DNA from 2 places in the Neobacillus sp. NPDC058068 genome. Region 2 is predicted to be linked to the other one. Evidence: riboswitches for the same ligand, from Rfam matches in the RefSeq annotation. Region 2 holds a riboswitch; the other holds the start of a gene.
The links. A riboswitch is a leader RNA that binds a small molecule or an ion and turns the genes downstream of it on or off. The one in region 2 is predicted to bind lysine.
Positions count from the first base shown of each region.

Region 1: it holds a riboswitch for lysine, as region 2 does, so the genes downstream of both, ACFVSW_RS04530 (transporter substrate-binding domain-containing protein) here and ACFVSW_RS11740 (aspartate kinase) in region 2, are expected to answer to the same signal.

Region 1 is NZ_JBHVSI010000003.1:10,156-18,484, forward strand. Features, by position in the region: gene ACFVSW_RS04505 (aldehyde dehydrogenase family protein) at 1-1,220, shown strand, start outside; gene ACFVSW_RS04510 (3-hydroxyanthranilate 3,4-dioxygenase) at 1,505-2,056, shown strand; gene ACFVSW_RS04515 (amidohydrolase family protein) at 2,085-3,095, shown strand; gene ACFVSW_RS04520 (RidA family protein) at 3,092-3,541, shown strand; gene ACFVSW_RS04525 (aldehyde dehydrogenase) at 3,553-5,022, shown strand; lysine riboswitch at 5,162-5,343, shown strand; gene ACFVSW_RS04530 (transporter substrate-binding domain-containing protein) at 5,543-6,337, shown strand; gene ACFVSW_RS04535 (amino acid ABC transporter permease) at 6,414-7,184, shown strand; gene ACFVSW_RS04540 (amino acid ABC transporter ATP-binding protein) at 7,203-7,946, shown strand; gene ACFVSW_RS04545 (glutaminyl-peptide cyclotransferase) at 8,311-8,329, shown strand, end outside.
Region 2 is NZ_JBHVSI010000008.1:201,934-210,262, forward strand. Features, by position in the region: gene pulA (type I pullulanase) at 1-657, opposite strand, end outside; gene ACFVSW_RS11715 (class D sortase) at 821-1,399, opposite strand; gene sdhB (succinate dehydrogenase iron-sulfur subunit) at 1,540-2,301, opposite strand; gene sdhA (succinate dehydrogenase flavoprotein subunit) at 2,323-4,074, opposite strand; gene ACFVSW_RS11730 (succinate dehydrogenase cytochrome b558 subunit) at 4,175-4,783, opposite strand; gene ACFVSW_RS11735 (YslB family protein) at 5,217-5,669, shown strand; gene ACFVSW_RS11740 (aspartate kinase) at 5,733-6,950, opposite strand; lysine riboswitch at 7,063-7,240, opposite strand; gene uvrC (excinuclease ABC subunit UvrC) at 7,308-8,329, opposite strand, start outside.

The sequences.
Region 1 (8,329 bases), on a different contig from region 2:
ACCAAGAACGCCTAAAAATGATCGAATGTATGGACACCGGCCGCCCTATTCACGAATTTGATTTGGACTATAAGCTGGCGATTTATCAATTCCGCTACTTTGCTTCCGCTATTTTAACGTTCGAAGGAATTTCAAGACCTATTCAGAACGGCCATCTCATCGTGAAGAAAGAAGCTCTAGGTGTTTGTGCGCAAATCATCCCATGGAATGTACCGATGATTATGGTTTCCTTTAAATTGGCCCCGGCCCTTGCCGCAGGTAACACAGTCGTATTAAAGCCAGCTGAAGATGCCAGTCTTTCTACGATTGAGTTTGCTAAATTACTGAAAGATGTTCTGCCAAAAGGAGTTTTGAATATTGTAACAGGTTACGGTACTGAAGCAGGACAGGCACTCATCGATCACCCTGATATTCACAAACTTGCTTTCACCGGAAGCGTTGGAGTTGGCCGTTTGGTCGGTAAAACAGCAGGAGAAAGACTACTGCCGGTCACATTAGAGCTTGGAGGAAAAGCTCCGCATATCGTATTCCCAGACGTAGATATTGATCGTGCAGTGGAAAATGCAACATTGGGATACACCTTCTTTAATGGACAAAGCTGTGTCCTTGGAACACGTCTTTTCGTTCATGAAGATATTTATGATGAGTTTGTTGAAAAATTAATTGCCAGAGCAAAAGAAGTGAAAATTGGGGATCCTACTGATCCATCCACCAGATTAAGCTCGCTCATCAATGAGAAACAAGGCAAGCGTGTTCTCGGCTATTTCGATATTGCTAGAGAAGAAGGAGCAAAAATCCTTTACGGCGGAAATCGTGTAACGGTTCCGGGCAATGAGCATGGCTATTTTATAGAGCCGACCATCATTGAAGCTGAGAGTGACATGAGGATTGCTCAGGAGGAAATTTTCGGTCCTGCATGTACTGTAACTCGTTGGAGTGATATTGATGAGGTTATTGAAATGGCTAATAATGTTCAATACGGGCTAGCTGCCGGAATTATGACGGAAAACCTTGAAAATGCCCTAAACACAGCAAATAAGCTGGAGGCAGGAAGCGTTTGGATTAACCAATACTTTAACTTCCAATCTGGTGCTCCATTCGGAGGTTTTAAAGATAGCGGTGTGGGAAGAGAATACAGCAAAGAAGCTTTAGACCACTATACACAATCCAAAACCATTGTCGTTGCCTACCAAATGCCGCCGGCAGGATTTTTTAAATAACTGTGCGATTGATGGTCTTTCGCCAAAGACAAACCATAGCTGTTATGAACTATTCTTTAGGGAATAGTTTATACAGTTGTGGTTTTTTTGTTGTCTTTTAAAAATTGTAAGAGGAAATTATCTTTTAAAAAAATTCAATTAATTTCACAATATGAAAAAATTCGATTTTTATGAAAGCGTTTTTACACTATATTGGTAATAGAAACCTAGTAAATTGTAAGGGTGATAAATTCTCTTGAGCCTTTACTAAGAAAAATAAATTGAAAATTGGGGGAATTGTAAAGATGGCTACGATGACAAAATTAAATGCGTTTAATCTCGTGAAATGGATTGAAGAAAATAAGGATCAACTGAAGCCGCCAGTGAATAATAAGGTGCTTTGGGAAGACTCCGAATTTATTTGTATGATTCTTGGCGGCCCGAACAGACGCCGCGACTTCCATGTCGATCCATCCGATGAATTCTTCTACCAAATTAAAGGCGATTGCTATGTTGAAGTTATTAATGACGGAAAGCGTGAAGTCGTAACTGTAAAGGAAGGAGAAGTATTTATGCTTCCTGCAAACGTGCCGCATTCTCCGCACCGTGTTGCGGACACTTACGGCCTTGTTATTGAACGCAAGCGTGGAAAAGGAGAACTAGAGGATTTCGTTTGGTTCTGTGATAACTGTGATCGTGAAATGCATCGTAAAACAGTTCAATTAACAAATATTGAAACCCAAGTAAAAGGAGCAATTCAAGAATTCAACAGCAGCAAGGATCTTCGTACTTGTGAAAGCTGCGGCCACGTGATGTCAGAAGAAGTAAACGAATGGAATCCTAAAAATAATCAATAAGAAATATTTTTAAAGCGGAGGAGAAAGCATGAGAGTAGATTTTCATACACACATCATTCCAGAAGACATTCCCAACTTCGCAGAAAAATTTGGCGGCGAACGCTGGCCGACGCTCGAGAAAACATGTTCCTGCGGTGCAAATATTATGGTGGCCGGGAAGGTGTTCCGCGAAGTAACGCATCAGGTATGGGATCCTGAACAGCGAATCAAGGATATGGATGAAGAAGGTGTGGATATCCAGGTATTGTCACCTATTCCTGTGACATTCTCCTATTGGGCTGAGCCAGAAGCAGCGGAGGAAATGGCGAGAATTCAAAATGATTTTATCGCCGAAACCGTGAAAAAGTATCCGGACCGCTTTATCGGGCTTGGAACGGTTCCGCTCCAGGATGTAGAGGTTTCAATTCGCGAAATGGACCGCTGCATGCATGAGCTTGGATTAAAAGGCATCGAAATCGGGACGAATATCAACGGTCAAAACCTCGATGATCCTGCTTTTACGAAGTTCTTTGAAATGGCGGAAAAATGGGAAGTGCCGTTGTTTGTTCACCCATGGGAAACATTAGGCAGAGAGCGGATGCCGCGCCATAATTTCATGTACACTGTTGGAATGCCGAGTGAAACAGCTCTTGCTGCCGCTAGTTTAATCTGCGGCGGTGTGATTGAGAAATTCCCTGGACTAAAAGTTTGTTTCGCCCATGGAGGCGGGTCATTCCCATATATATTACCGCGCCTTGATCAAGGCTGGAAGGTATGGCCGCATTTAAGAGTCATAAATAAGCCGCCAAGCTATTATGCGAAGAATTTTTATTTTGATTCATTGAATTATGATCCCTTAAACATTAAATATTTGGTCGATCGTTTCGGTCATGAAAAAATTGTCATGGGATCGGATTATCCGTTTTTACTTAGGGAGATCCCGCCTGGGGAAGTTGTTGATCAAACTGTGGAGCTTACAGAAGAGCAAAAACAGGATATTTTAGGCAGAAATGCCCTTGCCTTTCTAAATATTGAAATAAAGGAAGAGGTTAAATCATGAGTACACCGGAAGAAAAGCTTGAAGAACTTGGGCTGGAGCTGCCGCCATTACGTCCTGCACATGGAGATTATGTCGGCTGTGTCAGAACGGGGAATCTGCTGTTCACCGCTGGTCAGGGTGTGGACCAATATCACGGCAAACTGGGCAGAGATTTAACAGTGGAAGAAGGGTATTTAGCCGCCCAACAATCGATGTTAAACCTTTTAAGTGTTGTGAAAAATGAAATTGGTGAATTAAGCAAGGTGAAGCAATTCGTCAAGGTACTTGGAATGGTCAATAGCACGGAAGAGTTTACCGACCAGCCGAAAGTCATGAACGGTGCATCAGATTTACTCATGAAGCTTTTTGGTGAAAAAGGGAAGCATGGCCGCTCAGCGGTGGGAATGGCGCAATTGCCGAACAATACCGCAATTGAAATTGAGATGATTCTTGAGATCGAGGAATAGGAGGAACAGGTGTGGCGAAAGAATTAGTAGCTGAAAATACCATCATTCAAGACGCGAAGCTTTTTATCAATGGGGAGTATCGGGAAGCACTCTCAGGGGAAACGTTTGACTCCCTTAATCCTGCCACAAATCGAAAGCATGCATCGGTTGCCAATGGCGGAGTAGAGGATGCCAAGCTTGCCATCGATGTGGCCCAGCGCACGTTTGCGAGCGGGGTTTGGAGCAAGATGCCTGTCGAAGAACGATCAAAGATCCTCTGCCGGATGGCTGATTTAATCATGGAAAATGTCGATCGGCTGGCCCTTGTTGAAACGTTAGATGTCGGGAAGCCGATTAAGGAAAGCCGCGGATTTGATATCCCCCGTGCAGCCCAAAACTTCCGCTTTTTCGCAGAGATGGCGAAATACATGGTACACGAACACTATGATATGAGCCATCATATGTCCTATGTCCAGTATGCGCCTGCGGGTGTCACCAGTTTAATCATTCCGTGGAATCTGCCGTTCATGCAAATGACGTGGAAAGCTTCTGCTGCATTAGCGGCAGGGAACACTGTCGTGGTGAAACCGGCATCTTATACGCCATTAAGTGCCGTTTTACTTGGCGAAATTGCCAATGAGGCTGGATTGCCGCCTGGTGTCCTGAATATCATCACCGGCCCGGGAAGTTCGGTTGGGACTGTGATGGCGTCACATCCATCGGTACGGAGAATTTCATTTGTTGGCGAGTCCAACACAGGAAAAACAGTGATGCGCAATGCCGCTGAAAACCTAATCCCTGTTTCATTGGAGCTCGGCGGTAAATCGGCAAATATCGTCTTTGAAGATGCGGACTTGGAAGAAGCGGTTGCTGGTTCGATTGAAGCGATTTTCCGCAACCAGGGTGAAATTTGTTTAGCCGGTTCGCGCATCCTTGTTCAAGAAAAGGTATATGACCAATTTTTAGATAAATATGTTGCTGCTGTGAAGAACATTAAAGTCGGCGATCCGACCGACGAGTCTTCAGATATGGGAGCGCTCGTGTCGAAGGGGCATTTACAAACGGTCGATGAATACGTACAAATCGGGCTGGCGGAGGGAGCAAAGCTTGCCCACGGCGGTAAGCGCGTAGCCGGACTTACAGAAGGAAACTTCTATGAGCCGACTGTTCTTTATGATGTAAATAATAAAATGCGGGTTGCCCAGGAAGAAATCTTCGGACCTGTACCAGTGATCATTCCCTTTAAAACGGAAGAAGAGGCGATTCAAATCGCCAATGATTCCATTTACGGTTTGGCGGGTGTTGTGTGGACAAATGACTTGAGACGGGCGCATCGTGTGACCTCCCAAGTGCATTCCGGCTTATTATGGGTGAACTGCTGGTACGTCCGCGACCTGCGCACGCCATTCGGCGGAGCCAAAGCAAGCGGCATCGGCCGTGAAGGCGGACGCCACAGCTTCGATTTCTACACAGAAGCAAAGACGATTACAATGAAGAAATAACGATTGTTTGGTTACGTACGGGCTCTTTCGATACGCTAATAAATGGCTGAGAATCGACGATAAATGGGTTCCCTTACCTTGACAAATTCTAGTGGTTCATGTAAAATCAGAGCATAATTTAATAGGACCTCACTTTTGTTAGTGAGGTAGAGGCGCGGTATTTATTAGTCTTTAGTGGAGTTTGAGAAGCTATGATTCTAAAGAGAAGGAAATGTCGCCGAAGCTTGTAATATTCTCCGTATTACTTGCTGGGTCTGCAGTGAAGAACTGCAGGACTGTCTCAATAAACGTCCCGGTTTATTGAGTTGAGCTATCTCATTTGGGGAAAGAAGAGGACTGTAGGGTAATTGTATATAACGAGACCTGAGTTAACCTCAGGTCTCTTTTTATTGTGCGAATTACCTGAAAAAAATAAAAATGCCGCTTGCTTACATACAGGAGGCAGATTTTTTTAGAAAAAGAGGAGGAGAAAGTATTGACGAGAAAAAAATTATCTTTTTTAATAGGAATCTCTTTAACTATGATGCTGCTATTATCAGCATGTGGCACGAGCAATTCAGGAGATAAAGGTGGAGCGGAGAAAGAAACGTTTACAGTTGGTCTTGAAGCAGGATATGCACCATTTAACTGGACGCAAGCGGACGATGCTAATGGCGGTGTTAAAATTGATGGCAATGCGGAATACGCTGGCGGATATGATGTAGAAATCGCCAAAAAAATTGCCGATGGCTTAGGGAAAAAGCTAGTGATTGTTAAAACAGAATGGGACGGCCTTGTTCCTGCGTTAACTTCTGGAAAAATTGATGCCATCATCGCCGGGATGTCACCAACTGCTCAGCGCAAAGAGACGATTGACTTCACAGACAACTATTATAAATCGAATTTAGTGATGGTTGTGAAAAAAGGTGGAAAATTCGATGGTGCTTCTTCCATTCAAGATTTCAAAGGAGCAAAGATATCAGCTCAATTAAATACCTTCCACTACTCGGTTATTGACCAGATTAAAGGGGTAAATAAGCAGCCGGCGATGGATAACTTCCCGGCAATGAGGGTGGCCCTTGAATCAGGCGTAATTGACGGCTATGTTTCCGAACGCCCAGAAGGTGTAAGTGCCCAGTCCGCTAACGAAAACTATAAAATGATCGAATTTAATGACGGATTTAAAACATCGGATGATGATACCGCGATCGCTGTCGGCGTTGCTAAAGACAGTAAATTAACGGATAAAATTAATAAAATCTTATCGGGCATTTCAGAAGATGAACAGACCAGCATTATGGATGCTGCGATAAAAAATCAACCAGCAGCCCAATAATGATGAGTGGGAAACCGAGTGCATGGGGATGCATTCGGTTTTATCCTTTCTAAGATTTGATAAAAGGAGAACAAATATGACTTTTGATTGGGTAATAAAAATTGTTTCAAACAATTGGCCAATGTTCCTCCGCGGTGCGGGGATCACATTGTTAATTGCCATTATTGGTACGATTTTAGGTTCCCTTATTGGCCTTATAATAGGGGTTATTCGAACTATTCCGATGCCTGAACGAGGAGTAAAAAGAATTTTCCTTAAACTAATCAATGCGATTCTTTCGATATATATTGAGGTGTTCCGCGGAACACCGATGATTGTGCAAGCTATGGTTATTTTTTATGGTTCCGCTTTAGCGTTCGGTATGGATATGAACCGTATTTACGCAGCGATCTTAATTGTATCGATCAATACTGGGGCCTATATGTCGGAAATCATTCGCGGCGGGATTGTTTCGATTGATAAGGGACAATATGAAGCAGCTCAGGCGATTGGAATGAACCATTTTCAAATCATGAAGAATGTTGTCTTGCCGCAGGCGATTCGCAATATTCTGCCGGCAACAGGTAATGAGTTTGTGATTAATATTAAGGACACATCCGTTCTTAACGTCATTTCAGTATCAGAATTATTTTTCCAGACAAAATCAATCGCTGGAAATAACTTCAGGTATTTTGAGTCCTTTTTCGTCGCGTGCGTGCTGTATTTTATTATGACTTTTACTGTGACAAGAATTCTCCGCTACATCGAAAAGAAATTAGACGGTCCGGACAATTATATAATGTATGCCAACCAAATGCAGGTAGAGACACCTGAAGATATGCTGCGTAAAACAAAAAGTCACCAGTAGAGGAAGGAGGAGAAACTGATGGAAAAGGTAGTTGAGATTCAGCACTTAAGTAAATCTTTTGGAAGCCATGAAGTATTAAAGGATATTAATTTCACCGTAAATAAAGGGGAAGTTGTTTGTATTATTGGCTCATCGGGCTCGGGGAAATCAACGCTTCTTCGCTGTGTTAACCTTTTGGAAAAACCAAGTGGCGGCCAAATCATCTATCAGGGTGAGAACATTTTAGATAATAAGCATGATATTACCGCATATCGGACAAAATTAGGGATGGTTTTCCAGCAATTCAATTTATTTAATAATCATAATGTGTTAAACAACTGTACTGTTGGTCAAATGAAAGTGTTAAAACGTTCCCGTGAAGAGGCCGAAAAAGTGGCGATGAAATATTTGCAAGTTGTGGGTATGGATCAATATGTGAATGCAAAGCCGAAACAATTATCCGGCGGTCAAAAACAACGTGTCGCCATTGCGAGAGCACTTTCAATGGAGCCGGATGTGATGTTATTTGATGAACCAACATCGGCGCTCGATCCAGAAATGGTGGGAGAGGTTCTTAAAGTGATGAAGGAGCTCGCTGGCAGTGGTCTCACGATGTTAATCGTCACCCATGAAATGGGATTTGCAAAAGAAGTATCAAACCGTGTTGTCTTTATGGACAAAGGTGTGATTGCGGAAGAGGGAAGTCCTGAACAAATCTTCAATCAGCCAACACAAGAGCGTACGAAAGAATTTTTAAAACGCACATTAGTTCAAACCATTTAGCAGAAGCGCACGGCTTGTGGTGTTTCTGTTTAGTAAAATTCTATTTTTTTAGGGGAGAAAACGTTCTGAAAGAAATGGAAACCACCCGAGCAAGCCTATCCCCCCTATTTATATATTAAATAACAAATTACCACCCTCTGGTTCATGTGAGGGTGGTTTTTCATTTCTTCAATCTCTTGAATAATACTAAAATCGTCGTAGCTTTCTAGTCTGAGAAATGGGAAATTCATCCTAAAGATAAATAACAATCGATATATTCTCCTAATTTTCTTTATATTTCTTTAATTTCCCTTAACTACCAATTTACAAAAGCGGCGTAGTATTGATTTTGTAAACCAAACTCAATCAAAAAGGAGATGTTATTGTGAAACACAAAAAGATCA
Region 2 (8,329 bases):
AACTGCATTCCAGCTTGAGACGGTATCCTGATATATTTTTCCGGATTTCGTAAAAACAGCTTTCCGTTTTACAGCAGTTTTTTCAGTAAGCTTTGCATCTCCCAACGAGTATAGATATTCAATCTCTTCTCCTTCATTGCCAGCAAGGGTTACCGACCATGTACCATCAGCAGTTTTCGTTAATGGCGTAACGGAGTAGTTAAAACCATTTAACGACGAGCCAACCGTTGGAACTGCCCAATCCGGTGTGTTCCCGGGCAGAACTACATTTAACGTTAATTTCCCAGTAAACTTCGAAAAATCCAAATTAACGTCGACAGTTCTTTCTTGATCAGGATGGAAAACGAAGATGTAGTCACCGGTTTGTGGCGGTGTAAACGTAAGATTGTCACCAGCCATCCACTGATCATTCATAACAAATTTGTATTCTACTTCTTTCCCGCCCTGTAATGGAATCGCTTTACTCTTCCAAGCTCCGGCGTTGGTATCGTACGTTAGTGGATGATTATCCGAACTCCAATCCAGTGCTTCAGCATTCCCGCGTAATACAACCTTGTCATAGGTTTTGTCTGCCGCCTTTACAATTTGTGCAAGCGGTGCCATAAAGGTGCTAAGCAATAGAACAAATGCCAATAACGTTGAAAATATCCTTTTCAAAAGAAAACCTCCCTCTTTTTATTCATCAGCGCAAACGCTTGCATAAAAAAACAAGAAAAAAGAAAACAGTGCAACCGTTTTCACTTATCTATTAGACTATCATTTTTATAATTATTTCTCAATTCATTCTTTTTAAATCATAAGATATTTTTTACAGAAAACTCTACTCTTTTGCTTTTGCGTAAATGATATATCGTTTTGGTGCATTACCGACATAACGAAACGGATAACAGGTCGTTACGATTAGTTCCTCCTCGTTATTTTGTAAGGTAATAATACTTGTATCATCGGCTTTTACAATTTTTGTATGGGTAATTTCATAATTAAAATTACCATATGGCATTTGCAGCCTGAGGAAATCGCCGATTTTCAGCTCGCCCAATTTTCGGAATACCGTATCCCGGTGCCCTGATAAGACAATTTGTCCATTATCGCCTGGAAAATAGGAGCCTTTATAATGACCGACACCTTTTTCAAGATCATCCGGATTTGTCCCCTCAACAATCGCTAATTCTGCTTTGATTTTTGGTATCGTTAACAGACCGACTGTATCTCCCATTTCTGGCGGCGGGCTGTTTTTATCTCTTTTTTGCGCCGGTTCCCCGGACTGCCCCGTGATGATTTCCTTTGCTTTCTCAAGAGACGCCTTTGTTTGTATTTTTACATCTACCATTTGCCAGATTCCGATTCCTAGAAAAATCAGACCCGCTAGAATAATAATCAATGGAAGCTTTGATTTCACCTTTAAATACCTTCCTTTTCAATAGGGCATTGTTAGTAACAAGTATAACAAAATGTTTTGGAAAGAACCATTTAAGTATTCTTCGTCAGTAAACAACAAAAAACCTTCTTTCCCAAGAAGAAAAGAAGGTTTTATAAATTTTAGTCGTGATCACTGCCGAAGAAGTTTCTGAATGCTTGCATCGTAGCATCGCGGTTAACTGCTGCGATTGAAGTCGTAATCGGAATCCCTTTCGGACAGGCTTGCACGCAGTTTTGCGAGTTACCACAGCCCTGCATTCCGCCGTCTTCCATAAAGGCATTTAAACGTTCTGATTTATTCATTTCACCGGTTGGATGGGCATTAAATAAACGAACTTGGTTAAATACCGCTGGTCCCATGAAGTTGGTTTTGCTATTAACGTTTGGACATGCTTCTAAACAAACACCGCATGTCATACATTTTGAAAGCTCATAAGCCCATTGGCGTTTTTTCTCAGGCATCCGCGGCCCAGGTCCTAAATCATAGGTTCCGTCGATTGGAATCCATGCTTTTACTTTTTTCAAGGAATCAAACATTTTGCTCCGGTCCACTTGAAGGTCACGGACGACAGGGAATGTTCTCATTGGCTCTAAGCGAATTGGCTGCGTTAATTGATCAACAAGTGCCGAACAAGATTGACGCGGCTTGCCATTGATCACCATTGAACAGGCGCCACAAACCTCTTCAAGACAGTTCATATCCCAAGTGATTGGGGTAGTAGCTTGTCCCTTTGCATTGACAGGGTTTTTACGAATTTCCATTAATGCCGAAATAACGTTCATATTCGGACGATAAGGAATTTCAAATTCTTCCTCATATGCAGTAGAATTTTCACTATCCTGACGCATAATTATAAATTTTACCGTTTTACTTTCCGCCATCTTTTCCCACTCCCCTTTCTATTAATGTTTTTTCGTGTAATCGCGCTCGCGCGGTTTTATTAACGAGGTATCAACATCAGCATAATGGAATTCTGGAGCAGTCCTTGCATCAACAAATTTAGCCATTGTTGTTTTTAAGAATTCCTCATCGTTCCGTTTAGGGAAATCAGGCTTATAATGAGCACCACGGCTCTCATTCCTGTTGTATGCACCAATCGTAATGACGCGGGCCAATTGCAGCATATTTTGTAATTGACGAGTGAATGCTGCCCCTTGGTTGCTCCATTTAGATGTATCATTAATGTTAATGTTTTTGTAACGTTCCAAAAGTTCCTGAATCTTTTCGTCTGTTTTTAACAACTGATCGTTGTAGCGAACAACTGTAACGTTATCTGTCATCCATTCCCCAAGCTCTTTATGAAGGACATAGGCATTCTCAGTACCATTTAATGACATAATAGAATTCCATTTTTCTTCCTGCTCTTTGACATGACGGTCAAACACGGAAGATGATACTGCCTCAGAACTCTTCTCAAGTCCATCCACATATTTAACAGCGTTTGGTCCTGCGACCATCCCGCCGTAAACAGCTGAAAGCAATGAGTTTGCACCTAATCGGTTTGCACCATGCTGTGAATAATCACATTCACCAGCGGCGAATAGTCCAGGAATGGTTGTCATTTGGTCATAATCGACCCATAATCCGCCCATTGAATAGTGCACAGCTGGGAAGATTTTCATTGGAACTTTTCTTGGGTTATCGCCCATGAATTTTTCATAAATCTCGATAATACCACCTAGTTTTACATCCAATTCATGGGGATCCTTGTGAGATAAATCAAGGAATACCATGTTCTCACCATTAATTCCAAGTTTCTGACGAACGCAAACATCAAAAATTTCGCGTGTGGCAATATCACGTGGAACAAGATTTCCGTAGGCAGGATATTTCTCTTCTAAGAAGTACCATGGTTTTCCATCTTTATATGTCCAAATTCGCCCGCCTTCACCACGTGCCGATTCACTCATTAAACGGAGCTTATCATCACCAGGGATAGCAGTTGGATGAATTTGGATCATTTCGCCATTTGCGTAAGTAGCACCCTGTTGATACACAATTGATGCTGCAGAGCCCGTATTAATGACGGAGTTTGTTGACTTACCGAAAATAATTCCAGGACCGCCGGTTGCCATAATGACAGCATCCGCTGCAAATGATCTAATTTCCATTGTTTTTAAGTCTTGGACAACAACCCCGCGGCAGACGCCATCGTCATCAACAACCGAACCCAGGAATTCCCAGCCCTCATACTTTGTAACCAAGCCGTCCACTTCATGGCGGCGAACTTGCTCATCCAACGCATAGAGCAATTGCTGGCCAGTCGTTGCACCGGCAAACGCTGTCCTGTGATGCTGCGTTCCGCCAAAACGACGGAAGTCTAGTAATCCTTCAGGAGTACGGTTAAACATAACCCCCATCCGGTCAAATAAATTAATAATAAATGGTGCCGCGTCACACATCGCCTTAACTGGAGGCTGATTCGCTAAGAAGTCGCCACCATAAACGGTATCGTCAAAGTGGATCCACGGTGAATCCCCTTCACCTTTTGTATTTACTGCTCCATTAATACCGCCTTGGGCACAAACAGAGTGAGAACGTTTAACCGGAACTAACGAAAATAGTTCTACCGGTGTTCCTGATTCTGCAACCTTGATGGTAGCCATTAAGCCTGCTAAGCCGCCGCCGACTACAATCACTTTACCCTTACTCATTCGTGACTCACTCCCTCAATCAAAAATACTTATTTTTCCGATCTCAACTTGTGATATCAAAACTTTGAACTTTGATAACTGTCCAGCTTCCGCTTTTCTATTAAACAAATGCAATTAGTGTTTGAACAGCAATAAAAGCTAGAACAACAAAAACACCAATTGTCACATATGTAGAAATGACTTGTGAACGAGGTGACACAGTGATTCCCCAGCTAACTAAGAATGACCATAAACCATTGGCAAAATGGAAAATGGTTGAAAGAACCCCAACTAAATAGAAAACGAACATAAATGGTGATGATAGAATATCATGCACCATATCATAGGAAACCTCGGCTCCAAAAGCTGCAGCTATGCGGGTTTGCCATACATGCCACGCAATAAAAATCAGTGTAATCACGCCTGATATACGCTGCAGTAAGTACATCCAGTTCCTGTATGTACCATACCTGTTGACATTGCTATTTGCGGTAAAAGCAATATAAAGTCCATAAATTGCATGAAATAGAATTGGTAAATAAATTACTACAGTCTCCAGAACAATCCGGAAAGGCAGATTTCCCATAAAATCTGCAGCCTTATTGAAGGATTCCGGTCCTCCTGTAATAAAATGGTTGACTACAAGATGCTGCACCAGGAATAATCCGATTGGAATAACGCCCAGCAATGAATGCAATCTGCGATTAACAAACTCTCGATTACCCGCCATTTTTTTACCCCCCTTTAATTTGTGAAAAATGATGTTAAGTTTCTACACTCTGTTATTCCCCTTCAAGAAAACCAAAGCATCACTGTGACAATAATGTGACATGTCCATTTTACTCCCAACATCAGGGAGCGTCAAGAAAACGGATACACAATTCTTTACTAAAAATAAAAATTTTTAAAATATATTGATATTATTATGGATTGGTATTTCTCTCCAATGTTTCACCGGATTATTTGATATTAACTAACATTCATTCTTTTTAATTGCCAACTTCTTACTGTAGGGATTTTCGTCTGTAAGGAAAAGATAATTATGATGGGAAACAAGTAAAAATATCGCAAAATAATAAAGTCATCTATTATATTTTCAAGGTTAACGGTTCTGAAATTAAACACAAATTGATATAATAGAATAATAGAAAGAGGGGAAACATGTGAAAGAAAGCCAAGTTGTTGATCAAAATCTAAATACTGCAGAACCAAGAACCATCACCATGTTCGGTTATGAAATAATCAGGGAAATCCTTTTACCTGAGATTCTAGGGAAAGATACCCCGGAAATCTTGTATTGGGCGGGAAAACTGCTAGCACGAAAATTCCCATTACCTGATTATGATAAAGTCATCGAATTTTTCGCTAATGCTTCATGGGGCCAGCTAGAAATAAAAAAGGAAAATAAAAATGAAATTGAGTTTGAACTAATCAGCCCTTTATTCGTGTCTCGTGTGAAATCAAAAGCAGAGAACTTTTTCCAGCTTGAAGCAGGCTTCCTTGCCCAGCAAATCCAAATGCAACAAGAAGTCATCGCTGAAACCTTTGAGCACCCAGTCAAAAAATCTAATAAAGTCCAATTCACCGTCAAATGGGATAACAAAGACCGAATTTAATTCCACGGTTCATTTTCAAGGTGTCAGGCACCGTCCCTTTCGGACGGTGCCTGACACCTTTTTCTAATTATTCCCAAGTTCAAATGCTTTGTGCAGGGCTTCTACTGCTTTTAGCATGTTTTTTTCTTCGACTACTGCTGAGACTTTAATTTCTGATGTGCTGACCATTTTGATTTGGATATTATTATTTGCTAGTACTTCGAACATTTTTGCTGCCACACCTGGGTTTGAAATCATACCAGAGCCTACGATTGATACTTTAGCTAATTTGTTTTCTGCATCGAGCTGCTCATAACCGAGCACGCCTTTATTATCTTCAAGTACATTTAATGTCTCAACCCAATCATTTGTATGTATGGAAAACGACAAATTGGCTGTTCCAGCTTCCGTTGTACTTTGGATAATAATGTCAACGTTAATATTATTTTGTGCAAGCGTGGTAAAAATTGTTGATAAACATGTTAGTGAATTGGTGAGACCTAATACGGTAACTCTCGTGATTTCATCTTCAAATGCGACACCGCGGACTACTAGATTTTGTTCCATTGCTGCTTCCCCCTCAATGACTGTTCCTTCGATTTTCTCCATACTTGAACGAACCTCAAGTTTGACCTGATAGTTTTTGGCAAACTCCACTGCCCTTGGATGCAGTACACCCGCACCTAAATTAGCGAGCTCGAGCATCTCATCATATGAAACAGATAGTAATTTACGTGCATCTTTCACATACCTTGGATCGGTTGTGAACACTCCGGTCACATCGGTGTAAATATCGCACTTATCTGCTTTTAGGGCCGCCGCCAATGCTACTGCTGTTGTATCAGAGCCGCCGCGGCCAAGCGTGGTGATTTCGCCGTCTTCTGTTATCCCCTGGAATCCGGCAACAATGACGACTTTACCCGCCGTTAGCTGGGTCTTGATGGCATCCGTATTCATTTTCGTGATTCTTGCGTTTCCATGGACTGGTTCAGTTACAATTCCTGCCTGCCAGCCCGTAAAAGAAACCGCATCCATACCTTGTTGATTTAAGGCCATTGATAATAGCGAAATTGTCACTTGCTCACCGGTAGAAAGGAGCATATCCATATCCCGCTTATTTGGCTGAGGCGATATTTCTTTTGCCAAGCCGACAAGCTGATCGGTCGATTTTCCCATTGCGGAAACGACGACAACGACATTATTGCCTCTTTCTATCTCCTCTTTCACACATGCTGCCACATTTAAAATTTTGTTTACACTACCGACGGAGGTTCCCCCGAATTTTTGTACAATAAGCCCCATACCTGACTTCTCCCTCTTTCAAATGAATACTTTATTTTTCCCCATTAACGCAAAAAAGCAATGAGAAGGGCATCTCATTGCTTCGTAAACACAAAAAAATATTGCGCACACAATGTAAGATAGCTCTCCAAGACAGACGTCTTGACAATCCGGTATTTATTCAACACAGGACCAGCAAAGAAAGAAATGAGATCTTCTTTACTTCGGCGAACCTTCCCTTTCATGATTCTTCTCAGAAGCTCATCCTTCTCAGAACCACTACTCTTGAAGCTCGCACCTCTACCTTCACTTTAATACGTAAAAGTGATAGTAAATTAAATTTTCATTTATTATAGCATGTTCTTTTTTTTCTGACAATCATTCCGCATGAAATTTATTGATTAACTCTTGTGCGACATTTATTGGTATTCCAAGTGCTGTGAATTCCTCCACGCCAGCTTCTTTCATTTTTTTCACTGAGCCAAACTGTTTTAACAAAAGTTTTTTCCGTTTCTCACCAATGCCTGGAATATCATCCAGTAACGATTGAAAGGCGCTTTTTCCGCGAAGCTGGCGGTGGAAGGTTATCGCAAAGCGGTGGACTTCATCCTGAATTCTTTGGAGCAAATAAAACTCCTGGCTGTTCCTTGCCAGCGGAACAATTTCCAACGGATTTCCATATAGGAGCTGGGAGGTTCGATGTTTTTCATCCTTCACAAGCCCTGAAAGCGGGATATCTAAGCCCAATTCATTTTCTAGCACATCCCTAACTGCCTCCACATGCCCTTTTCCACCATCTATTATAATTAAATCCGGCAGCGGCAGTTCCTCCTTTAAGGCCCGCGAATACCTCCTTCTTGTCACTTCCCGCATTGATTCATAATCATCTGGGCCCTTAACCGATTTTATTTTATATTTGCGATATTCTCGACTGTTTGCCTTCCCATCGATAAAAACAACCATCGCCGACACGGGGTCGGTCCCTTGAATATTGGAGTTATCAAATGCCTCAATCCGGTGAGGGGTATAGATTCCTAAAAGCTCGCCTAGGGTTTCTACCGCTTTTATTGTCCTATCCTCGTCCTTTTCAATTAAAGAAAACTTTTCATTTAGAGCAATTTTGGCATTTTTTATTGCCATTTTCACGAGGTCTTTTTTCTGCCCTCGCTGCGGCTGTAGAACTTTTACCTTCAATAGCTGTTCTGCTAGGCTTAGGTCTACTTCATCCTGTATTAAAATTTCCTTTGGTTTAAAGTGATTGGCTTTGGAATAGAATTGCCCAAAGAACGTCAAGATTTCTTCCTCCGGCTCGTTATAAATAGGAAACATGGAGACATCCCGTTCGATAAGCTTTCCTTGGCGGACAAAAAAGACCTGGACACACATCCAGCCTTTATCGA